3 regions of the Paenibacillus sp. S25 genome follow, and region 1 is predicted to be linked to each of the others. Evidence: riboswitches for the same ligand, from Rfam matches in the RefSeq annotation. Region 1 holds a riboswitch; each other region holds the start of a gene.
What was found. Region 1 has a riboswitch for thiamine pyrophosphate ahead of thiC (phosphomethylpyrimidine synthase ThiC). Riboswitches for the same ligand answer to the same signal wherever they lie in the genome.
Positions count from the first base shown of each region.

Region 1 (8,129 bases):
ATGGCGGCATCCGTCAGCGCTTGTGATCGGTCACCGGGACCGAAGGCTTCCCTACGCCCCACAGGCGATGGAGCGAGTGCGCAACGCGGGAACCTCGGTATGCGTACGCCCCTCGGGTGGAGCAGCCGTCATGCTGGACAGGGGGGTACTGAACCTGTCCTTGATCCTGCCGAATCCACAGCGGGCCATCAGCCTGCATGAAGATTTTCGGCTCATGGCAGCGCTAATTGCCGATGCGCTGGTTCCGTGGTCTGGCGAGGCGCAGACCGGAGAAATCCCCGGGTCCTTCTGTCCCGGGGATTACGATGTCAGCGTCCGGGGCCGCAAGTTTTGCGGCATTGCACAGCGGCGCCAAGCCAAGGCGTATATCATCACAGCCTTCGTGATGATTGAGGGCAGCGGTGCAGAGCGTGCACAGGCGGTGCAGCAGTTCTATACAGAGGCAGCCGGGGACACGTCGGCAGGCGTGCAGCAGCAGGATTACCCTCGGGTGAATCCAGCAACGATGGGTAGCCTGGCAGAGCTGGCTGGCGTGCCGTCTGTTGAGGCGTACACGGCATCTCTGCGCCGTGTTGTTGAGAGCCGGACAGCCATTTTACCTGCCGATGGCTGGCTGGTACACCCGGAAGGATTGACCGAACAAATAGCAGCGCTCAGAGAGCGATACGATTTGCAGGTGTAATTTTTATTTAGCTTAGAAGCCTATTAGTGCGTGTTCAAAAAGTCGGCTTTTCAGGATCGAGAAGGTTGGATGAAGCCAGGGACTGAGTAGGGGAGCGTAGACAGATCTACGTGAGCAACGGAAGGCCTGGCTGAATTCAAGATTCGACGTCGAATCCGCTTCTTGATTAGCTTCGTTATGGAAAGACGACTTTTTGAACAACCTCTAGAAGGGTTGCCATCTCAGTTTGGAGGCTTGGGTATAGCGCGCCTCCACCTCTGGCCAGTTAACGACATGCCACCAATCCTCAATGTATTTGTTGCGCTCGTTTTGATGCTTTAAGTAATATGCATGTTCCCATACATCTATCGCCAGCAGCGGAATGGACTCCCATTGAGTCAGATTCTGGTGCTTTTCGGCCTGCAAAATTTCAAGCCGTCCCGCGCGTGGACTCCATACCAGGATAGCCCAGCCGCCACCCTCGACCTTTTCGGCTGCCGAGCTGAATTGCTTTTTGAATGCATCGTAGCTGCCAAAATCCTTTTTAATCTGTTCAGCCAGCGGTCCGCTTGGGTTTCCACCGCCTTGAGGACTCATGATCGTCCAAAAAAGAGTATGCAGATAATGGCCTGCGCCGTTGAATGCCAGTTCACGTTCCCAATGTTTTACGAGGTCAAAATCACCTGTTTTTCGGGCTTCTTCCAGCTTCTTTTCCGCTTTATTCAGGTCATTCACATAGCTCAAATGATGCTTATCATGGTGAATACGCATCGTTTTCTCATCAATATACGGTTCAAGCGCATTATAGGGGTAAGGGAGCGGCGGTAGCCGATGTCCCCCAATAGGAACCGGCCGGCCGGGTGAGGTTTTTTCCGTTGCCGAAGGTTGCGCTTGGCTGGATTTGACGCTTTTAGTCGTCCATGCGCCTTCTCCCCTTATGCCTGCCTGCCGTTCTCGAAACGATTCCTCTGGGTAATTCGCACCCTCTTCCGCTACATGATACAACCTAGCAGCCCTTGCGATGGAGCCGGGTTCTTGAAAGGGGGTTGTCGAGATCAGGAAATATTGGCTTTCATGTGCCGCGTGTAATACAACTCCGGCGGATTTTGGCTGCTGACGCAATGCATGACTGTGCTCGCTCAGCAGACCGAGCTGTCGTACATACTCCTGTGACTGACGGTTTGCGGTTTGCAGCAAATCGTCCAGTCGACGATTTAGTTCTTGTGAGTCAGGCTGAGAGTTTAAGGCTGACTCTGTCAATGGTATCTTTACAGATGATGTCGCGTCTAATCCCCTTGACTGTTTTGAATGTTCAGTGAATTCGTGTGTATGTGCTTGTGGAGCAGCCGACATCTGTTTCCATTCCTGATGCCACGCCTGATCTGCCGGATCGAGTGCGCTCCGTTGCTCTTCTAGCAACTCTATGGCGGTGCGTTCCGTCTGTTCGAATACAGTCCGCCAATCATCCAGCAGCCGTACATAAGTAGGCTCCAGTCCCTCGGTAGCGGATTTAATTACTTCCACATGCCAACTTTCCTGCTGCTTCCAATGCCGAATTTCCTCCAGCACACGTAAGGGCAGGAAAGACCCATAAGTACTCAGCATCGTTTTTTACCTCCCGTATCCTACTATGGCTATCCGGCGGATCTGGCAGATCTGCCCTGGATGCATACGTACCCAGTATATTCGCTGTCCCATCGGGAATATGTCTATGAACTCCCTTAATCCGGTCACATCTGTTACGTAGAACAATGGATAACCATGGAAAACGAAAAAGAAACCCAGCTACGGCACGGGTTAAGTGTCCATAGGCAGGCTTCTTCCAGGCGAAGAATAGAATACAGTTCTTCGAAAAATTTACTTCGTAGTCGTTTGTTTGTGGGCATCAGCGACGGTTTTCTTGTCCTCCAGCTCCTGTACACTGCTTAGAAACGTCGATACCCGTCGCAAATATTCACGAGGGTGCTCTCTGAAAATAAGCTCATGTATCCCGTTTTTAACAATCCATACACTGGAAAGCGGATTAGTTTGATTGGCAGCGAGCTTTTCCGCAATAGGATAAGGAGCTTTTTCATCCTGTGTACCATGCACAAACATGATCGGGAACGGATAGTTTTCCTTTTTAACCTCCTGATATGGAATCTGATGCAAGCTGGTGCCGTTCAAAACTGGAAACAGCAACTCCAGAATTTCCAAAGACGGATGTCTTGGCAGATTAATTTGATTGTGAATGTTATGGTACAGCGTATCCGGTTCCAGCAGGAAGGTGCTGTCCAAAATCATTGCGTCCACATCCTTGGTTTGCAAGCCCGCCTGAAGAGCGGTTCCTGCCCCCATAGAGAAGCCCCATACGATAATCTCCGACGAGCCGCGTTGCTTCGCAAGCTGAATTGCCCCGAGAAGTTGCTGGGATTCCGCTTTGCCTCCGGTCGCGACTGCTTTGCTGTTTTGTGACGCGAATCCATAATCGAACATGACTACATTAAAGTTCAAACTGTGGGCATAATGCGCCAGATCATACATGGGAATCCAGCTTTCTTCGCGGTTAGCTCCATAGCCATGGCTGAAAATAATCGTTTTCCGCGATTGATCCGCTGGGATATACCAGCCTTGTACCATGCGGCTACCATCCTTGGCAGGGAAGCTGACTTCCTCATAAGGCATGCTTTTGGCCTGCATCGGATTAGAGTACAGCGGTGCAACGGTGGGATTCGTAAGTACCCATGCGATGTAAGCATGCAAGGCAATAAAACAAAACAACAGAAAAAAGACGACCGACAGCAGCAGAGCAATCACAACGTGCTTGAACCGCAGCAGACGGGGATTAAAGAGTGGGGTGGACGGCTCCTGAACAGCGGTCTGTAGCTGAGAGTTGCGCTGGGATGTCGAAATCATGTAAGAGCCTCCTTATATAAAATTGATCTTCGTTTCATAGAATATAGGTATAATTCCACTTGAAAATGATAGTGTAGATCCGTATAGATACCTATTATCGTATGATGGGGATTATCCAAAGTCAACGCCTGAACCGGAAAAGTAAAAATGATGCAAAGAATTGTCGATGTTTGTTCTCGTTCTGTAATATGGTTGTCACAAAAACATCGGTTTACAGTAGCCGCGACTATTCTATATAATTTATGTAACCATGTTTCATAGTGTGAAACGAATATGGATACAAGAGGAGCGGTTCACGATGGAAGACCGTAAATTAACCGTTCGCGCTGTAGAGCGTGCACTTGATATACTGCTGTGTTTTACCGCAGATTCGGATCTTGGCCTGACGGAGATTGCCTCCAAAATTGGTCTACATAAAAGCACGGTTCATCGGCTGCTGACTACGTTGGAGGATCGGGGCTTTGTCGTTCGGAATGCCGAAACGGAAAAATATCGACTTGGCTTCCGCATTTGGGAGCTATCCACGCATTTGTCCCAAAGTGACGAGCCGGCGGTGTTGTTACAGCCTGCAATGGAAGGATTACGTGACCGTTTGGGCGAGACGGTCAGCTTGTACTTACGGGACGGCAGCATGCGTATTCGCATACAAGCCGTGCAGAGCAATCAGGCGATTCGCAGGGTCGCGCCTGTAGGTGCGCGTATGCCGCTTGCTGTAGGGGCCTCCAGCAAGGTGCTGGCAGCCTTTATGCCGCCGCAGGAGCTGGAAGCTCTGCTAAGCGGGGATGAATGGCCGCCCTCGGTAGACCCGGAGGTCTATAAAGCCCAGCTACAGGACATCCGCGAGAAGGGCTATGCGACCAGCTATGAAGAACGGGAGCCAGGGGCTGCTGCTGTGGCTGCGCCAATTGTAAACCGGAAGGGACAGGTCACTGCGGCTTTATCTGTATCCGGTCCGGTCAGTCGGCTTGCACCCGAGACGCTACATGACTTTGCTCCGATTTTGATTGAAGCGGCGAAGGAAATGGGGCTTATGCTTCCGTAACAAGAATGAACACAGTTGAAGCAAGCAGAGTGATTTGATGGGGAGTGTCTCCTTGGTAAAGTGAACCTAGAAGGGTTGCCAAAGCTATAAATTTAAAGTAGTCTGGTAAGGATGGCGGGATGTCTGTTATAGCCGCCTCATGTGAATAGAAGTATCACAGTTACTGGGGGAGCCTGTAATGCCGGGCTGAGATGGAATCGTGCAAGATTCCGGACCCTTTGCACCTGATCTGGATCATACCAGCGTAGGGAAGTAATCGGCCAATGAAATGTATACGCGGCTGCTGTCTACGGTGACGCATTGGAATAGGATTATTCCACATGCGTACTGTCTGGATAGCTGCCTCGTTAGATTAGCCGGTTCCCTAGGGAACCGGCTTTTTTGCATAGATCAGCGCCACCCTGGGAATGGTTCCGGATCGGTGTGTCATTTCATCGAAACGGGAGGAATGGACAATGAAGCCGACAGAAGCAGAAGGAACAAAAGGAACAGAATTGAAATCAAACGAAGTAAGATTGGTAGGAACAAAAGAAGTTGAGGTAGAGAAGACAAACGGGGATCAAGCCAATGGGGTAACGCCCTTTCCAGGGAGCCGTAAGGTATATATTCAAGGCTCACGGCCGGACATTGCCGTGCCAGAGCGCGAAATTGCTCTTCATCCTACACATACGCCGCAGGGCACGGAGCATCATGAGCCATTGCGTGTATATGATACAAGCGGTCCCATGACTGACGAAGCCTATCAGGTCGATATCCGTCAGGGCCTGCCTCCATTACGGCGAGCTTGGGCACTGGAACGGGGCGATGTGGAGGCTTACGAGGGACGCGCTGTACAGCCGGAGGATAATGGACTGAAAACTGGCTTCAAACGGGAGACAGTGGAATTTCCCGGCGTGACCAACCGTCCGCTTCGTGCTTCGCAAGGTCGTACAGTGACACAAATGCATTATGCGCGGCAAGGGATCATTACGCCAGAAATGGAATTTGCGGCGATCCGCGAAGGGGTGGAGCCTGAGTTTGTACGGCAGGAGTTGGCGGCTGGACGAGCCATCTTGCCTTCGAATATCAATCACCCGGAAAGTGAGCCAATGGTCATTGGGCGTCATTTTCACGTGAAGATCAATGCGAACATTGGCAATTCTGCGGTTACCTCCTCCATCGAGGAGGAAGTGGAGAAAATGACCTGGGCTGTGCGTTGGGGCTCGGATACAGTTATGGACCTGTCCACAGGCCGTAATATCCATACAACACGTGAATGGATCATTCGGAATTCTCCTGTACCAATTGGGACTGTGCCGCTCTATCAGGCACTTGAAAAGGTGAACGGCGAAGCAGAAGCGCTGACGTGGGAGCTGTATCGCGATACGCTGATTGAGCAGGCGGAGCAGGGAGTGGACTATTTTACAATTCATGCGGGTGTATTGCTGCGGTATATACCGATGACGGCGAATAGAATGACGGGAATTGTATCCCGTGGCGGGTCGATCATGGCAGCCTGGTGCCTTGCGCACCATCAGGAGAATTTTTTGTATACACATTTTGAAGAAATCTGCGAAATTATGAGAGCCTATGATGTGGCCTTTTCTCTCGGGGATGGTCTACGTCCAGGTAGTATCTATGATGCGAATGATGAAGCACAGTTTGCAGAGCTGGAAACGTTGGGCGAGCTAACGCAAATCGCATGGAAGCATGATGTTCAGGTCATGATTGAAGGGCCAGGACATGTCCCTATGCATAAAATCAAAGAGAATGTGGATTTACAAATGGAGATTTGTAAGGAAGCTCCTTTCTATACCTTGGGGCCGCTCACGACGGATATTGCCCCCGGATATGATCATATTACTTCAGCCATCGGGGCGGCGATGATCGGTTGGTTCGGGACGTCCATGCTGTGCTATGTTACGCCTAAGGAGCATTTGGGTCTGCCCAATAAGGATGATGTCCGCGAGGGTGTCATTACCTACAAAATTGCGGCACATGCTGCCGATCTGGCGAAGGGTCATCCACGGGCGCAGCAGCGGGATGATGCTTTGTCCAAGGCACGCTTTGAGTTCCGCTGGCGGGACCAGTTCAATCTGTCGCTTGATCCCGAGCGGGCCCTGTCCTACCATGATGAAACACTACCGGCAGAGGGCGCCAAGGAAGCACATTTTTGCTCAATGTGTGGCCCCAAATTTTGTAGTATGCGTATCACGCAGGACATTCGCGCCTATGCAGCGGATAAGGGGCTGAACACTCAAGAAGCAGTAGCTGCCGGGATGCGTGAGAAGGCAGAGCAGTATCGGGATGGAGGTCAGTAAAACGAACGTGTGAGTTTAGGAACACATGAATTAAAAAAAGCCGTGGTTCTCTACAGTCGATGTAGGAAACTACGGCTTTTTAGCTTATGTAAAGCGGGATCATGCAACCGGATAAACGGCGCCTTATTTTTTACCCATTTTTTCATTCAAAATGTCCTGAAAGCTGAGCTTCTTCTCCGAGCTATCTTCTTTCTTCTGCATACTCACCGCGTTGGCACGTTGGTATTGGTGGTGAAAGGGCATCAGGGTGTGGACGGTTAAGTTCATTGTATTCATGTAGGTCATTCCTCCAATTCCATATTGTCAAATTCAGATTGAGTTGCTTAGGACGTCTGTATAGGACTATTTGTATGTACTTGATGTCGTAATGCTAAGTAGGTTGCTTGGTAATGTTTCAATCATTATACCCACATTTTTTCAAAGTAAAACGCTTTTGACATAAAACAGGAAGATGGTCATATGTGTCCAAAATGTCGATTAGGAGGATGGTCGTTTTAGAGGAAAATGTGCCTAGGTCTAAAACAAGGGCTAGAGGCCCGTTTTCTTAGTTTAGTAGTCGGGATTGTGTTTTTTTGTCGAATAACCTTGTAAAAGGAGAATTTTTGCGAAATCCAAGTCAGGATTGAGGCAGTCTGGTGGCGAATTAAAGTGTCAAAGTTGTATTGACTTTATGTTTGGTAGTAGATACCATGAACTGGTTGTCAGCGTATTTTGACAACAAGAGTCAGCCAATCCATCTGGCGATTCATCCTTTGAAATGTTAGAGAAAGGATTAGAGCATATATGAAAAAAAGTATTGCAGATATCGCATTTATTATTCTGGGTGCGTTTTTTTTCGCGCTAGCTGTTAATCTGTTTGTGATCCCGAATGAGTTTGGCGAGGGCGGCGTTACAGGGGTCACGATCATCCTGTACTACCTGTTTCAGTGGTCTCCCTCGATCGTTAATCTGGTGATTAATGGCTTGCTGTTGATTGTCGGATATAAATTTTTGGACAAGAGAACGACCCTGTACACTATAATTGCGGTCGCTTTTAACTCGCTGTTTTTACATTTAACGGTCAACTGGCGGATTGATTCGCATGAGCCGACGATTAATGCTGTATTTGCCGGAGTTTTGGTGGGGGTCGGCATTGGCTTAATTGTACGGGTAGGTGGCACTACGGCGGGAACGGTCATTTTAGCCCGAATTGCCAACAAGTATCTGGATTGGAATATCAGTTATGGCCTGC
Region 1 is NZ_CP073683.1:803,966-812,094, forward strand. It holds gene KAI37_RS03590 (lipoate--protein ligase family protein) at 1-682, shown strand, start outside; gene KAI37_RS03595 (Fe-Mn family superoxide dismutase) at 887-2,266, opposite strand; gene KAI37_RS03600 (alpha/beta hydrolase) at 2,519-3,556, opposite strand; gene KAI37_RS03605 (IclR family transcriptional regulator) at 3,855-4,598, shown strand; TPP riboswitch at 4,754-4,866, shown strand; gene thiC (phosphomethylpyrimidine synthase ThiC) at 5,054-6,898, shown strand; gene KAI37_RS03615 (hypothetical protein) at 7,022-7,174, opposite strand; gene KAI37_RS03620 (YitT family protein) at 7,682-8,129, shown strand, end outside.

Region 2 (8,129 bases), 310 kb from region 1:
TAAGGAAAATCGGCTCCCTTGAGCGACTTCTCCAGAAAGTCGAGGCCGTAGTTGAATTCGTGGTTGCCCACTGTCGCCGCATCATAGCCCATCAGGTTCATCATCTTGTAGACCGGATGGACACCGCCTTCTTTCTCGAAGGTTTTATTTCTGGCCATATAATCGCCTAATGGATTGCCCTGTAACAAATCACCGTTATCGAACAGCATGCTGTTTCTCGTTTCACTACGCGCCTGTTGGATCAAACCGGCTGTGCTAATCAGGCCATATTCGTTGGTTTCTTTGTCCGAATAGTAATCATAGTTCATCAGGGACGCATGAATATCCGTTGTTTCCATAATCCGCAAATTCACTGTAGCGCTATCGCGAGAATTGCTAGCTGCCCAGGATGGAGCGGCTGAAAACACCAGCATACTACAAGCTACAACTGCTGCTGTAAACCCTTTAAACCAATTTTTACGAAATAACAAAATATACCCCTCCTCATTAAGGTGTATGCCTCATATACATACTTTTGCACATATATGTAAGCCTTGAACCCACCATTTCTATTTTAATCCAACGCCAGGCAAAAGAGTAGTCATTTACTTAAATTATTTATGAAAAAATAATTAATTTTCTCAAAAAATAAAAACCAGCAAACCTCCTTAAAAACTCGGAGATTCACTGGTTTGTCGATTTATATTCTTATTATTTATTCCACACTTGGCGCTCAGTTTGCTGACCCACATACTCAATGCGTGTCGGATTCACGTCCAGAATGACATAATCGGGATCATCCGGTCCGGAAAACCATTCCTTCAAGGAATCGTTCCACACTTGTTTGCGCAGCCCCTCATCAGCTGTAATCTGGACGGTAGCCTCCACTTCTACGACTTCCTTCGTACCGCCAACTTCATAACCCAGCAGCAGATAAGCATTCGGATTGTTTTTTAGCTCATCCACTTTATGTGTTTTTCGATCTGTCGCCAGATGAATGTTCATTCCATCGTTAAAAAGGGCCATATAGCGTACTTTCGGTTTGCCACCCTCTACCGTACCTAACGAGCAAAATTTGTTGTTATCCAAAGCCTTCACAATGGCTTGTTCCAGTTGGTTGCGATCCAATGTTTCCGTTTTACCCACAGTACAACAACTCCTTTTCACGAATTAGAATTCTCTACGGCCACGCCATTGGGCACCAGCCCATCTGAACCTACTTGCGTAGCTGTTCTGAAAATAACATGACCCGATCGAATCGGATTGATTCATGCTCATTTTCAGATCAAAGCTCACAGTAAAAGTGTACCCTGTCGTTCGGCAAATGAACCGTCATCTCTCCCTTCATGCTGGACAGACCCGCATTCAAGGCATATAATCGTCGTAGTAAACCCGAATAAATGAACCCATTAAACCATACAATGCCAGGGGTGCTGGAATCGGCCGGCTGAGAGTGTGTCCCAAGACACTGACCCTTACAACCTGATCTGGGTAATGCCAGCGTAGGAATGCTTAAGCAAGATGTGCCTTTTTTACATAGGACCATCCCTTACTTTGGTATATACAAGCGCAAGCGTCCCGGAAACTCGGGGCGCTTTTTTTATTGAAGATTATGTTGTTGGAAAGATCGCGTCCGGCAGATGTTATTTTTAGAAAATGGGGAACTTAAGCTGTCTGATTGGACGGATAACGGGTAATTAAAGGAGAGAACACAACGATGAAGCGCATGAAAATGTTAAGCCTGGGACTGATCAGTCTGTGGCTCATGGCCCTGACCCTGACCGCTTGCGGTGGAAGTGCCCCCACATCCCAAGAAGCGGCTCCCGCTACCGACACCCAAACGTCTACTCCGGCAAAGGGGCTCAAAGATGTTAAAGTCGTGCTCGACTGGACACCCAATACGAATCATACGGGACTCTATGTCGCTAAGGACAAAGGATTTTACGAAAAAGCGGGTTTGAATGTCCAAATTGTTCAACCTGGTTCAGGCGGAGCCGATCAAATGGTTGCTTCTAATGCTGCACCTTTTGGTATTAGCTACCAAGAAGGCGTCACACAAGCTCGTACGCAAGGTGTGCCGCTTGTATCCATCGCTGCGGTGATTCAGCATAATACCTCAGGCTTCGCAGCCCCAGTAGATCGCGGAATTAAGAGCCCGAAAGATTTTGAAGGTAAAAAATACGGCGGTTGGGGCTCTCCCGTAGAAGAAGCGGTCATGAAATCCATCATGGATTCAAACAAAGGCGATGTGAGCAAAGTGAAGATCGTCAACATGGGCAATGCAGACTATTTTACAGCCGTGAAGCGGGATATTGACTTTGCTTGGATTTTCTATGCATGGACCGGAATCGAAGCCGAGCTTCGAGGTGAGCCATTGGATATGCTGTATGTAAAAGATTATTCCAAAAGCCTTGATTACTATACGCCTGTAATTGTAAGCAACGAACAGACGATAAAAAATGATCCAGAGCTGGTCAAAGCGTTCATGGACGCTACCGCACAAGGCTATGAATACACTATCGCCCATCCAGAAGAAGCCGCGGACATCTTAAGCAAAGCTGTACCAGAGCTGGATAAAAAACTGGTGCTCGCCAGCCAAAAATGGCTAAGCCCGCGTTATCAGGACGATGCCGCGCAATGGGGCGTGCAAAAAGCAGAGGTATGGCAAAACTATTCGGACTGGATGTACGAACGCAAGCTGCTCAGCAAGCCTTTGGAAGTCGATAAAGCCTTCACAAATGACTTCTTGCCCAAGCGCTGACCATTTGTTAAAACGCAAAATAAGACCGAACTAGAGAAGTGAACGAAGCGCCACTAGGCAGTCGGATGGTGCCTCCCATCGCTGTTGTACCCAGAATTCTTTTATGAATATCCAGAGGTTGAAATCTGGGTACAAAGGCGAACGCTAACGCTTGTACAGCACCATTCCGCCCACTTCGTTCTCGTTCCACTTGGTTTATTCTTTAGTTTTTCATATTATCTAAGCGCTAAGTAGGTGCGCTTGTGTGTTAATAATGCCACACAAACCAGCTTTAAAAACAGGGTGCTTTTAAGGCGGTTGGCAGCGGAGCGGTTCATTTGAATCTGGAGAAGCGCAGCGTTCGCCTTTGCCGTTGGATTCTTAACTTTTAAAATTTATTCAAAGAATCCCATGGCAACAGCGATCGTAAGATCAAATGAAACGCGGAGCGGTCTCAAACGCCTTAAACCACCCTATGTTCTCTAAAACACTCCAAATAAAGGACAGGTGAATTTGCATGGCTAACACACTGCTCAGTATTCAAGTAATCCCTAAAACTCCTAATAATGAGGACTCTTACCCGTATGTAGATAAGGCGATTGAGGTCATTCAGCGCTCCGGCGTCAAACATCAAGTGAATCCATTGGATACGACCATGGAGGGCGAGCTCGACGAGTTGCTGAAAGTGGTCAAAGAAATGCACGAGGCTTTGACGGAAGCGGGCAGTCCCAGCGTCATTTCACAGATCAAAATCGCACATAACCCACAAGGCATCAGCATGAACAAGCTGACCGAGAAATATCGCCCATGAATCCGAAAGGCAAGAACGCATCCTGGTGGAAAAGCGTATGGCCGCCCCTTGTGGCGGTCCTCTTCTTTTTAGCGGCCTGGCAGGGGGCGGTTTCCTATTTGCATGTTGAATCCTGGCTGCTGCCTGCTCCATCCCTCATCGTACAAGAGGGCATGGCACAAACGGCGCTGCTTGGTGCCCATACATGGGCTACGATTCGTCTGACACTTGCGGGATTCGCTATAGGGACAGCAACGGGACTGTTGATCGCCATCGTTCTTCATACAATTCCTTTTCTCAAATCCGCCCTGTATCCGCTGCTTATTCTGAGTCAAAACATTCCGATCATCGCTCTAGGGCCGCTGCTCATGGTGTGGTTTGGTTTTGGCGTGCTGCCCAAGCTGATGGTCATTACCCTAGTATGCTTTTTTCCCGTGGCTGTAGCGGCCATGGACGGGCTGACTCGAACAGACCGTACGATGATGAACTATATGCGGATGTCGGGTGCAAGCCGCATGGCTATTTTTATGAAGCTGGAGCTGCCACATTCCCTGCCGCAAGTCTTTTCTGGCGTTAAAATTGCTGCTACCTATAGTGTGATGGGTGCGATCATTGCGGAATGGATCGGAGCTAGTGAAGGAATTGGATATTATATGCTGCTGCAAAAATCAGCCTATCGCACGGACCTCATTTTTGCCGCCATCGGCATTATTGTTGCACTCAGCTTACTCATGTTTGTGGTTATTTTACTACTGGAGAAATGGCTGGTTCGCTGGAAACCCGATCAAGAGTAGCTTCCTCCTTGAATTACATACAGCAAAGAAAGGACGTGGCGCGTATGAGTCTGCATCCGATTGAATTATCATCACACAACGTGGCTAATGAACAACGAACCGGGGAACAGCAGAGACGATCAACTGCTCCTCCTGCTTTGGAATTGGACGGGATCAGCCTCGCCTTCCGCGAAAAGCGAAGCTTACTGCCCGTACTGCAGGATGTATCCCTCACAGTCAAGCCAGGAGAATTCGTTTCCCTCATCGGTCCGTCAGGCAGCGGCAAAAGCACGCTGTTTCACATCATCGGCGGGCTACTCAAACCACAGCAGGGACATATCCGTATGCACGGACGGGACATGACTGGTGAACGTGGGCATATCAGCTATATGCCGCAGCAGCCCGCCCTTTTCCCGTGGCGTACCACGCTGGACAACGTACTGCTTGGGCAGGAAAATGCTCCACGTAAAAATACAGCAGTACCCCCTCAGTACGCCAGTGAACGCGAGCGTCGTAAAGAAGCCTTGCAATGGCTCGAACAGGTTGGACTTGGTAAGTTCGTCAAGGCGTATCCACATACGCTGTCTGGTGGAATGCAACAGCGCGCAGCCTTTCTTCGCGCACTGCTCAGCCCGCAGGAATTAATGCTGCTGGATGAGCCGTTCAGCGCACTCGATGCGCTGACACGTGCAGACATGCAGCAATGGTTATTACGGATGTGGGAAAAGAACCGCCGTTCTGTGCTGTTTATTACCCACAGCATTGAAGAAGCGTTGCTGCTCTCCGACCGCATCTATGTGCTGTCGGCGCGACCCGCTTCAGTGGTGCATGTCGTAGATGTTCCTTTTCCCCGCCCGCGTAGGGAAGAAATCACCCTCGATCCGCTCTTTATTGAATGGAAGCGGACCATGACCAGCTGGATGCGCGAGGAAAAACATAAACTGGACGGCGACATGGACACCACTGAAAGTGTCCGTAAAACTACCTCAGACGACGGGGTAAATCATTATGAATAATCTAAATAGGCTCTCTGCATTGAAATTGAACGCTTCCGCAACCGCTCCATTGATCGACGCGCATATTCATTTAGACAGCTACCCGCCCGAACAACAGGAATTACTGCTCGCTTCACTTGCCAATAGCAGCGTCCAAGCCGTGATAGCCGTGTCGATGCATCTGGGCTCCAGCCGAGCCAATCTGCAGTTAGCCAAGCGTTACCCCGGGCTGGTACGACCAGCCTTTGGCTTTCATCCCGAACAGGCTCTCCCACCGCAAGCTGAGCTTAACCTCTTGTTCGACTGGATGGGCGAACATGTACAGCAAATGGTCGCCGTGGGTGAAGTCGGCTTGCCCTATTACAATCGGCTGGAAGCCTCACAGAGCGGTTCACCTTTTGACCTCGCTCCCTACATAGTGCTACTAGAGCGCTTTATCCAGTTTGCAAGCAAGCATAACAAACCCATTGTCCTGCACGCCGTTTATGAGGACGCAGACATCGCCTGTGAACTTTTGGAACGTCATGGCATCACACAGGCGCATTTTCACTGGTTCAAGGGCTCTGCCGCCACGACCGAACGTATGGCCCGGAACGGCTATTATGTCTCCTTCACACCGGATCTCCTGTACGAAGAAGATATCTGCAGTTTGGCAAGACAGTATCCGTCTGATCAGATCATGGCAGAGACAGATGGTCCCTGGCCGTTCGAGGGACCTTTTACTGGACAAGAGACACATCCCCGGATGACTGCCGACGTCATTCGTGCGTACAGCAAGCTGACCCATCAAGATGAATCTGCCGTCCGTCAATTATTTTATGAAAACACGAGACGCTTTTACTCACTATCTGATTGATAAAGGCATACCAGCAAAGAACCTCCTTATTTACGCGGGACTTCATCATGCGTAAATAAGGAGGTTCTTTTATTTTGCAGATTTTTTTGTCACTTCTCAGCTTTTATTGCTTCAAGAAACCCTTATGTTCCAAAAATGGCTTCAACTGCAAGCGTGCTGGCTCGGTCAGTCTCGCAGCCATTTGCTCAGACCATGGCGTAGAACGTTGACCGCCTGTACGTTCCTTCAAATATTCCGCAGATGTGTGATCGTATACCTCTACAGCTTTCATCGTCTGGTTTTTATCGTAACCGTTCATATGCATAACACCGGACAGTGGAAGACGTGGACGCAAGCCCGTTTCCTGATCCGGTACACCAATACACATACCGAACACTGGATACACCAGCTCTGGCAACCCTAACAACTCAGATACCTCTGCTATTTTAGTACGAATACCGCCGATGTAGACGATGCCCAGGCCCAGTGATTCAGCGGCTACCGCTGCATTTTGTGCAGCTAACGCGGCATCAATGGTCGCAACCGTATAATTTTCGACGGAACCTTCATAGGAAGGCTGACCTGGCTGATGGTGGAGCGTGACCTGCTTCAAACGATACAGGTCTGCGCACCATACCAGAAACGCAGGGCATTGCTCAACGTAAGCCTGCCCTCCTGCCAACTCGGCAAGTTTTGTCTTTAAAGAAGGCTCGGTAACGGCAATAACGGTATATGCCTGCACATTGCTGGACGAGGATGCCATTTGGCCAGCTGCCACAATAGCTGCGAGCTGCTCGTCGGTAATGGGGTCTGACTTGAATTTTCGCACAGACCGGTGGTTCATCAACAAGGAAATCGTATCATTCATGACTGCTTCACTCCTAATCCATAATATAAGCTCTTTATCTACTTCAAGCTGTGAGTATACGAAGAAGTTCTTGCATGCTTGCATGGCACTCCTACAAATATTATGGAACTTTCGCGAATGATAAGCAACCTGACGTGATGAAAGTTGAATGGTCTAAAAAAACAAACGCAACAAAAAGCAAGCACGCAGAAAACCAATTGTGCGTACTTGCTCTATACTCTGATAATAACTTTATCTCGCAACAGATGTCCGACAGTACGCTATCCTGCTAATACCTCCATACATTTACAGCTTCACCCGTTGGAGACGCAGTGCATTCAGCACAACCGAAACAGAGCTAAATGCCATGGCTGCTCCCGCCAACCATGGGGCAAGGAAGCCCAAAGCGGCAATCGGAATACCGATCACGTTATAGCCGAGCGCCCAAAACAGATTTTGCCGTATGTTTGTCATGGTCCGGCGGCTCATCTCGATCGCATCAGGAATGCTGTTCAGGTTGCCACGCATGAGGGTAATATCCGCCGCCTCCATTGCCACATCCGTTCCCGTGCCCATCGCCATCCCAATATTAGCGGTAGCCAGCGCAGGCGCATCGTTAATACCATCCCCAACCATAGCTACGATCATGCCCTGCTCCTGAAGCCGTTTCACTTCTTCAGCCTTTCCTTCAGGCAGCACCTCCGCTAGCACTCGTTCAATTCCAGCCTCGGCGGCAACAGCCCGCGCAGTCCGTTCATTGTCACCCGTAATCATGATGACTTCAATGTTCATCCCGCGCAGACGGGTAACTGCCTCCCGTGACGTTTCTTTAATCGTATCCGCCACGGCCACCAGTCCTGCATAGGCACCATCCACAGCAACAAGCATCGCAGTTTTCCCTGCGCTTTCCAGCTCATTCATATGCTGCTCAGCTGAGTCATCTATCGCGATACCTTCCCTGCTCATCAATCGGCGTGTACCCGCCAATACCTGCTTACCTTCCACATGCGCTTTCACGCCATAACCCGGAATATTTTCAAAATCTGTCGGTCCTACCAGCTCAATGCCTCGATCTGCAATCCCCTTTACAATGGCTTCCGCCAGCGGATGCTCCGATCTTTTTTCTGCCGCACCGAGCAACCGCAGCAAATCCTTTTCAGCCAAGCCGCT
Region 2 is NZ_CP073683.1:490,878-499,006, reverse strand. It holds gene KAI37_RS02230 (bifunctional 2',3'-cyclic-nucleotide 2'-phosphodiesterase/3'-nucleotidase) at 1-470, opposite strand, end outside; gene KAI37_RS02225 (pyridoxamine 5'-phosphate oxidase family protein) at 691-1,125, opposite strand; TPP riboswitch at 1,396-1,505, shown strand; gene KAI37_RS02220 (ABC transporter substrate-binding protein) at 1,697-2,740, shown strand; gene KAI37_RS02215 (MTH1187 family thiamine-binding protein) at 3,237-3,530, shown strand; gene KAI37_RS02210 (ABC transporter permease) at 3,527-4,303, shown strand; gene KAI37_RS02205 (ABC transporter ATP-binding protein) at 4,348-5,298, shown strand; gene KAI37_RS02200 (TatD family hydrolase) at 5,291-6,133, shown strand; gene nfsA (oxygen-insensitive NADPH nitroreductase) at 6,237-6,980, opposite strand; gene KAI37_RS02190 (heavy metal translocating P-type ATPase) at 7,266-8,129, opposite strand, start outside.
Region 2: linked by a shared signal. The riboswitch ahead of KAI37_RS02220 (ABC transporter substrate-binding protein) and the one ahead of thiC (phosphomethylpyrimidine synthase ThiC) in region 1 are both predicted to bind thiamine pyrophosphate.

Region 3 (8,129 bases), 2.1 Mb from region 1:
GCCCTGGAGGCGTATATTTGTCGATAGATAACCCGAATGGCATCGGACAAGCATTCTATAACTCTGGATTAAGCGGCGAGGATGTGGATCTGATCGTCGTGACAGATTCCGAAAGTATTTTGGGGATTGGTGACTGGGGCGTCGGGGGGATTAACATTGCGATTGGCAAGCTTGCAGTGTATACGGCTGCGGCAGGCATTCATCCCGGGCGGGTGCTGCCAATTGTACTGGATGTGGGCACGAATAATGAAAAGCTGCTGAATGATCCACTGTACATCGGAAACCGCCATAAACGGGTTCGCGGAGAAGCCTATAACCAGTTTATTGATACTTTTATCAGCAAAACGTTAGCGCAATTCCCGAAGGCGCTTTTACATTGGGAAGATGTGGGTAGCGTAAATGCGCGCCATATTATAGGAAAATACGGTCAAAGCATTCTCACCTTCAACGATGATATACAAGGTACAGGAGCGGTGACCCTGGCTGCGATTCTTTCGGCGGTGGGTGTCACCAAGACTCCGCTGCGTGAACAAAAAATACTTGTTTTCGGCCCAGGGGCTGCAGGGATCGGTAACGCTGACCAAATTCGGGGCGCTATGATCGAGGATGGCCTTTCCGCAGATGATTCATTCAAGTCCTTTTGGGCCTTTGATTATCGTGGGCTGTTAACGGAAGATATGGAAGACGTATTGGAGTATCAGAAACCGTATGTGCGCAAAAAGGATGAAGTCAGCTCATGGACCCGGTCGGGTGACGGCAAAATACCGCTACTGGAGGTCATCCGTCAGGTGAAGCCTACGATATTGATTGGAACTTCCGGTGTAGCAGGTGCCTTTTCTGAAGAAATCATCAAGGAGATGGCGAAGCATGTAGAACGCCCGATCATTATGCCCATGTCCAATCCTACAAACCTTGCAGAAGCAGTACCCGAGGATTTGATCCGGTGGACAGATGGCAGAGCACTGATCGCAACCGGAAGTCCTTTTGAGCCCGTCACCTATAACGATACAAATTTTGAGATTGGACAGGCGAACAATGCCTTTGTTTTTCCGGGACTGGGTCTAGGTGCGATTGTGGTTAAAGCCAAAAGGATTACCCCTGCGATGTTTACAGCCGCAGCAGTTGCTGTTGCCAATGGTGTAGATTCGAATACGCCTGGCGGTGCGCTACTCCCTCATATCCGAAAATTACGCGAAGTTTCGTACGCTGTTGCGGTTGCGGTTGCAAATGCCGCGATTCAGGATCAGGTAGCTCAGGCGCACATTTCAGATGTGGAACAAGCTATACGAGATGCAATGTGGAAACCGGAATATGCCAAGGTCAAAGCCGTGGAAAGTGTAATTCATCACCCTCACTAAGCCCCAAAAACCTAACTAGAGGAAATTTAATATTTTGCACACTATGTTTGACATAGCGTATGAACGTATGTACAGTAATAGTCAAAAGAATAGAAGTCCACTAGGGGAGCCAATATGGCTGAGACAAGAATGTATCTTGGACCCTTTGAACCTGATCTAGTTCGTACTAGCGTAGGAAAGTGGAGCCTTCGTATATAAGGTTTCAAGCGTTTTTTGCGCATTGGGCCTATGTTGAAGCCGCTCCATTTTTCCGGGGCGGCTTTTTAGCGTTGTTTCGGAATTGTATCCTTACAGGACTTCTTGCTCTTCAATTAATGGAGGTGGGGAAATTGAGTTTTACACAAGAACTCCGTCGGCAGGCGGACGGCATTTTTCAAGCGATTTTTGAGCATCCCTTTGTGAGAGGTATTGCTGAAGGAAGTTTGACAAGGGGACAGCTGATTCACTATGTAAAACAGGACTTTGAATATTTGAACGCCTACATGCGGATATACGGCATCGCAATCTCCAAATGCACGAATCGGGAGGACATGGCAGTATTTAATGAACAAATCTCTTTTATTCTCCACAGCGAGGTTCATCCGCATCAAAATTTCTGTGCTGTCGCAGGGGTGACCTATGAAGAGTTGCAGGGATATCCACTCGCTCCTTCGGCCCATCACTATATCCGTCACATGCTGACGATCGCGCATGAGGGCAGTTTGCGCGAGATCTTGGCTGTGCTGCTGCCATGTATGTGGACGTATGCCGAGATTGGCCGCAGGCTGCTGGATGAAGTAAAGCCGGATGAGTCTCATCCGTTCTATGAATGGATGGGCTTCTATGGAGACCAGCTTGATGATACAACACTCAAGTTCCGAGAACGTGTAGATGCTTGGGCAGAAGGCGCAACGGCTGCTGAGCGAGAGCGGATGATTGAGCATTTTGTACTGAGTTGCCAGCTGGAATATAAGTTCTGGGACATGGCTTATAACCAGGAAGAATGGCCGGTCCAGATGCAGGCAGCGGTCTTAGAATAGTCATCCTGGCGATTCGATGCGTGAAGTACGGTTAATGCCATGTTGAACCACCAACTATAGAGAGGATAATCATTATGAGTACATGGGAAAAAAGTTATTCAGCTCTCCTGACGAAGGTACAAAACAGCAAACCCCTCGTTCACAATATGACCAATGTGGTAGTCACTAACTTTACGGCCAACGGCCTGTATGCATTGGGCGCCTCCCCAGTGATGGCCTATGCACCCGAGGAAGTAGCAGATATGGCAAAAATAGCGGGAGCCGTCGTGTTAAACATCGGTACGCTGCACCGCGAACTGGTGGATGCCATGATCATTGCTGGACAATCGGCGAATGCACACGGTGTTCCGGTCCTGCTAGATCCGGTCGGTGCGGGAGCAACGAGCTTTAGAACTGAGTCGGCACTGCGAATCCTGAGAGAAGTCAAAATCTCATTGGTGCGGGGCAATGCAGCCGAAGTCGCGCATCTTGTTGGAGAAGCGCGTGAGATTAAAGGCGTAGATGCTGGTGACAGTGCTGACAGCGGCAATGTCGATCTGGCAATTCGGGCTGCTCAAACGCTCAATTCAATGGTTGTCATCACTGGAAAAGAGGACGTCATCACCGATGGGGCCGAAGCACGAATGATTAGCGGCGGAGACGCGCTGCTCACGAAGGTAACCGGAGCAGGCTGCCTGCTGACCTCTGTGTTAGGTGCTTTTGCAGCTGTTGAACCCAACCTGCTGCTCGCAGGTACAGCAGGCTTGGCATTTTACGGTGCAGCAGCTTCCCGAGCCGCAGCACGTACCGCAGAGCTGGGGCCCGGCAGCTTCCAGATTGCCTTTCTCGACGAGCTCGCCAAACTACATACAGGTTCGCTGGAGGGGCATGTCACTGTCCGTGAAGCAGGAACAACCACAGCAGGTGGTGCGCGATGACAGACGTTCGTGTACCCAGAGCACTGACGATTGCCGGTTCGGACAGTGGCGGCGGGGCCGGAATTCAAGCCGATCTCAAAACCTTTCAAGAACTTGGCGTGTACGGCATGTCGGCTATTACGGCCATTACCGTACAGAATACCTTAGGGGTTCACGGCGTATATCCGCTGCCACAGGAAGCAACAGCGGAACAGATCGAAGCTGTAGGATTAGACCTTGGAGTAGATGCCCTAAAGACTGGCATGCTGTTTAATGCGGGTATCATCCGTCTTGTGAGCAAGCAGATCCGAAAGTTCGGCTGGAAAAAGGTCGTCGTCGATCCCGTGATGATTGCCAAGGGAGGTGCTGAACTGCTGCAGTTGGAAGCGGTGCAGGCTTTGAAGGACGACCTGTTTCCCTTGGCCCTAGTCGTTACACCGAATATCCCGGAGGCAGAAGCCCTGACAGGGATCAGCATCCGTACGATGGAGGATCGCCGCGAGGCTGCGAGACATATTAGCAGTATGGGACCAAAATTCGTTGTGATCAAGGGCGGCCACGCTGACGAGAGCGAGAGCAGCGGACAGATTGTTGACCTGCTCTTTGACGGAACCGCCTTTACAGAGCTGAGCGGCAAGCGGGTACGGACTGTCCATACACACGGAACAGGATGTACCTTCTCGGCAGCGATAACTGCTGAATTAGGGAAAGGAATGTCTGTACTGGAAGCTATCTCGAATGGTAGAGCCTTCATCCAGGCGGCGATTGAGGATACTTTACACCTTGGACAGGGACATGGCCCAACCAATCATTGGGCCTACCGCCGTCGTCAGGAGGTACTCCGATGAGCAGCAGAATATTGCCAGAGGTGGTGCGCCGCCAGCTACAGATGTACCTGGTGCTTGGAAGCGTGAACTGCCTCGCTGAACCAAGTTGGGTCGTGCAAGAGGCTGTGGCTGGCGGCGCAACCATGGTCCAGTTTCGAGAAAAGGGCCACGGCGCGTTAACGGGCGTTCCTATGTTCGAACTTGCGCGCCAGCTACAGGAACTGTGCCGCCACGCTGGTGTCCCCTTCATCATCAATGACGACGTGGAGCTGGCTCTTGAACTCGACGCCGACGGCGTTCACATCGGTCAGGACGATGAATCCGCCGAATCCGTCCGCGAGCGAATCGGAAATCGAATTCTAGGCGTCTCTGCCCATACCATTGAGGAAGCACGTCGTGCCATCCTGCAAGGTGCGGATTATCTCGGCGTCGGGCCAATCTATCCCACCATCTCGAAAGATGATGTCCATGCCGTACAGGGACCGGCAATTATATATGAGATGCGTAAAGCGGGAATTGATGTGCCGATTGTTGGGATCGGAGGTATTACAGTGGACCGTATTGAGGAAGTCGCACGTGCAGGTGCAGATGGTGTGGCGGTGATTTCAGCCGTGACACAGTCAGAACAGGTTAGAGGTGCGGTCAAGGAATTAAAGAAAAATATGGTCTCATTTCTCAATGATCCGATCTACATGTTTGATAAAGATTCAACAGATCATCCAGCTTTTTAGATTGTTCTATTACTTTGGGATGTGTTAAAAATCCATACTTTTTCTGGACCTGGTACAGTTTCTTCCTAGCTCGTTCGACACAAAGTAAAGTCACACCTTGGTTCATCAGCATGATCCCTCCTATATGTCATATTTTATGACAAAAAGACGTTTTTTGGATTCTCAAATGATGCGCCTAACAAAAAAAGAACATCCCAAAAGTTTGCATAAACAAAGATGCCCCTAAATCCACATAAAAAAGCCTCCGTTTCCACTAATTAAGTGGAACAGAGGCCCTTTGCATAAAAAGATCCAATGAATATAGAGCATACCAATCAAATCTGACTTAGAGATTTACCTTATGTTGTTTGATCTCTAATAGCCGCTGAACTCCCCAAACTTGAACTAGTCGGTGAGAGTTGTCTTTGTTTCTAGCCGTTTAAGCACCTCCAATTTGTACGTGAGGCGTTATTCTTTGATTTTGGTTATGCGACTGAACAGGCATTGCTAAAATAAACAAGAAGCTAGCAGCGATGATCAGCAGAATCATTTTTTTCAACATTGTCTAACCACACCTTTTCTAATAGTTTGAAATACTCTTCCCTTGTTTCGGGAAGCGCGTGTGCTTGGAAATGTGCAAAAAGCCCCGTACAGTTTATAAAATAAGTCTCATTATTTAGTATGTGGGCTTTTACCAATGCATATATTAAGTGTTTAAAGCCATCATTGTACATTCCCCGTCTTAAATAGTAATAAGCCAGTTCGTAACCAAACCATGCAAAATAATCTGGCATCACTTGTTGGGTGTACATATCAGCAGATTGTGATAGCAGAGCAAAAGAATTAATCTCCACTTCAAAACGTGAAAGGACATCATTGATATCTATTGCATATCGGTTAGCAGCAATCATAACGTTCAGCAACTTGGATAGCTTTTCATTCTCGGTAGTGATTGATGTGGATGCAATATATTCAACATAATGAGGAAGCACATTGGTATCTCCAGATAGGAGCCTATTTACAAAAATATTACCTTCTGCCCAATGCTTGAACAAGTTGACCCAGTGTTGGGTTTCCTGGTCTGTCTCGATCACCCAATCTAAATCAGAGTAGGCATTTGTAAATTGTAGTGCTTGCTGATAATCGCCTTGCGCTTCACAGACACTCGCACACAGTAAATCAGCATAGGTAATGTACACAAACATCGGGCGACTCAGCCTCTGTTCAGACTCCTCCCACTCTCGCTTTTTCTGTTGATGTTTCAAAGAATATTGGATCTCCGCTTTGGCTCTCATTTTTCGAGCAGTTGCATCGAGCTTGTCCCATTCACGCAGAGAACGATACACATTCGCCAAATCTTTTAACGCATCAAGTTGATCTATTTCATTCAGACGCTCGACAAAGGGTTCAAATCGTGTAGCCGCCTTGAGATTTCGGATCTGATTGTTCCCCACCTGAATGGTAAATAGACGATACTGACAGATAGCCAAGCGTTCAGAGTGCTGGTACTTCTCGCCTTCCGCAATCCCTTCGTAGAGCAACAATGCAGCATTGTGCTGACCTTGTGCGAATAATTTTTCTGCTGCATCAAATAACTTTGGGGAATATAGAAGATTGTCCATAATATGTCCCACTACAAGCTGGATAGCATCCAACTTGTCCAGTTCCGCACAGCGAAACAACAACGGCTCAATTCGCCTCCAATCCGGGGAACGCTCAATGATGTAGTTATCTATGTATAGTTCGTAAAAAAAACCTTCTGGTAGTCCCATAGCCCAAGTGATTCGATCTAGCTGATGTATCGCAACAGGACGATGCTTGGCAATCCAATTATTAAGTGTTCTTTGATGAACACCTGAATGTTCGGCAAATTGTGCCAGCGTCAAATTATTTTCCCCTAAATAATCCTCTAACTTCGCCAAAATCGTAGGTGTATGTCCCAAGTCATAACCACCCTTCATACAAAAAATCCAAATTTTATACTTTCACCTCAAATTATTCACCAATTATTAACATGTGTCAACATTTTTCTTCCATTATTCCTACTATATAAACTTGAATATGGTAATTAATAACCACTAACAAGAAGTCCCTTTTGGAATCAGGTGGTCGCTCGCTCTACTAATTTGAATTCCAGATGATGTATCGTTTCATCTTGCCCTTCAAGGGCATTGCAAATCATAATGAACGCATTCTCCGCTTGCTTGTCTATCGGGTAATGAATCGTAGTTAAATCAAGCAAATGCGATATTTCAGTATTATCAAAGCCTACTACTGCAAAATCGCTTGGTACAGAAACACCAAGTCTCCGTGCTTCAGTCAAAAGACCTGCTGCCAAATAATCGGTAGAACAGGCAAAGGCATCCGGTCTATTTGTTTGTTCTCGTACTGCCCACCAATGAGCTATTTGTTCACCAGCTTCTATTGAATTTAAATCATAAAAATGCGGGAAGGCCTCAGCATCCAAATCGTATTTTTCGCAAAAGTCATGATAAGCTCGAATGCGTTCCTTTGTATTCAACCCCCGCATGCTGCCGTACACATTCACAATTTTCCGATATCCTCGGGCGTACAAATGTTCCAACGCCAGCGTATAGCCCTGATACTGATCCATAAATACAGACGGGATTGCCTCAATGTTTACACGCTGCCAGGTCACAATCGGACCATATTTTGTATAATGCTCAATCACACTCCACTCATTAACACGAATCATACAGACCAAGGCGTCCAGTTGCTTTCTCCGCAACATTTCCAGCGCTTCAAGTTCTCGCCCCTTCTCCCCATTCGTAATAAACAGCGCTATATTAAAGCCATGCTCCTGGGCATACATTGTAAATCCACGCACAAATAAACCCAATGAGTCATTAAAAGAAAGTGAAATAATCCCTATAAGCTTGGTCATGCCTTTTTTTAAAGATACCGCATTTAAATTAGGGACATAATCCAGTCGGTCTATGACCTCCTGCACACGCTGTCTTGTCGGTTCACTTACGTACGGATGGTTGTTGATGACACGGGACACCGTAGCCGAGGATACACCTGCCAGCTTTGCAATTTCATGAATATTCGCCATTTTTCTCACCTCGTTCTTCCTATTTTAGCATGTTCGTGTTTAGCATGTTCGTAGTGCCCGCCCTATAATTGTCACCTTCCCAAAATAAGTTTTATAAAAGCGCTTGACCTGTAATGCATTACAGGGATTACAGTGAATTTGTGCTTAAGAAAGCGGTTAAAAAACATACTTAGGAGGCACTAACCATGAAAAAAGGCATAAAGATTGCAACCATTGGCGGAGGTTCCAGCTATACACCAGAAT
Region 3 is NZ_CP073683.1:4,621,832-4,629,960, forward strand. It holds gene KAI37_RS20155 (NAD-dependent malic enzyme) at 1-1,358, shown strand, start outside; TPP riboswitch at 1,451-1,553, shown strand; gene tenA (thiaminase II) at 1,688-2,377, shown strand; gene thiM (hydroxyethylthiazole kinase) at 2,452-3,294, shown strand; gene thiD (bifunctional hydroxymethylpyrimidine kinase/phosphomethylpyrimidine kinase) at 3,291-4,121, shown strand; gene thiE (thiamine phosphate synthase) at 4,118-4,831, shown strand; gene KAI37_RS20180 (aspartyl-phosphate phosphatase Spo0E family protein) at 4,776-4,943, opposite strand; gene KAI37_RS20185 (helix-turn-helix domain-containing protein) at 5,335-6,753, opposite strand; gene KAI37_RS20190 (LacI family DNA-binding transcriptional regulator) at 6,912-7,886, opposite strand; gene KAI37_RS20195 (6-phospho-beta-glucosidase) at 8,072-8,129, shown strand, end outside.
Region 3: linked by a shared signal. The riboswitch ahead of tenA (thiaminase II) and the one ahead of thiC (phosphomethylpyrimidine synthase ThiC) in region 1 are both predicted to bind thiamine pyrophosphate.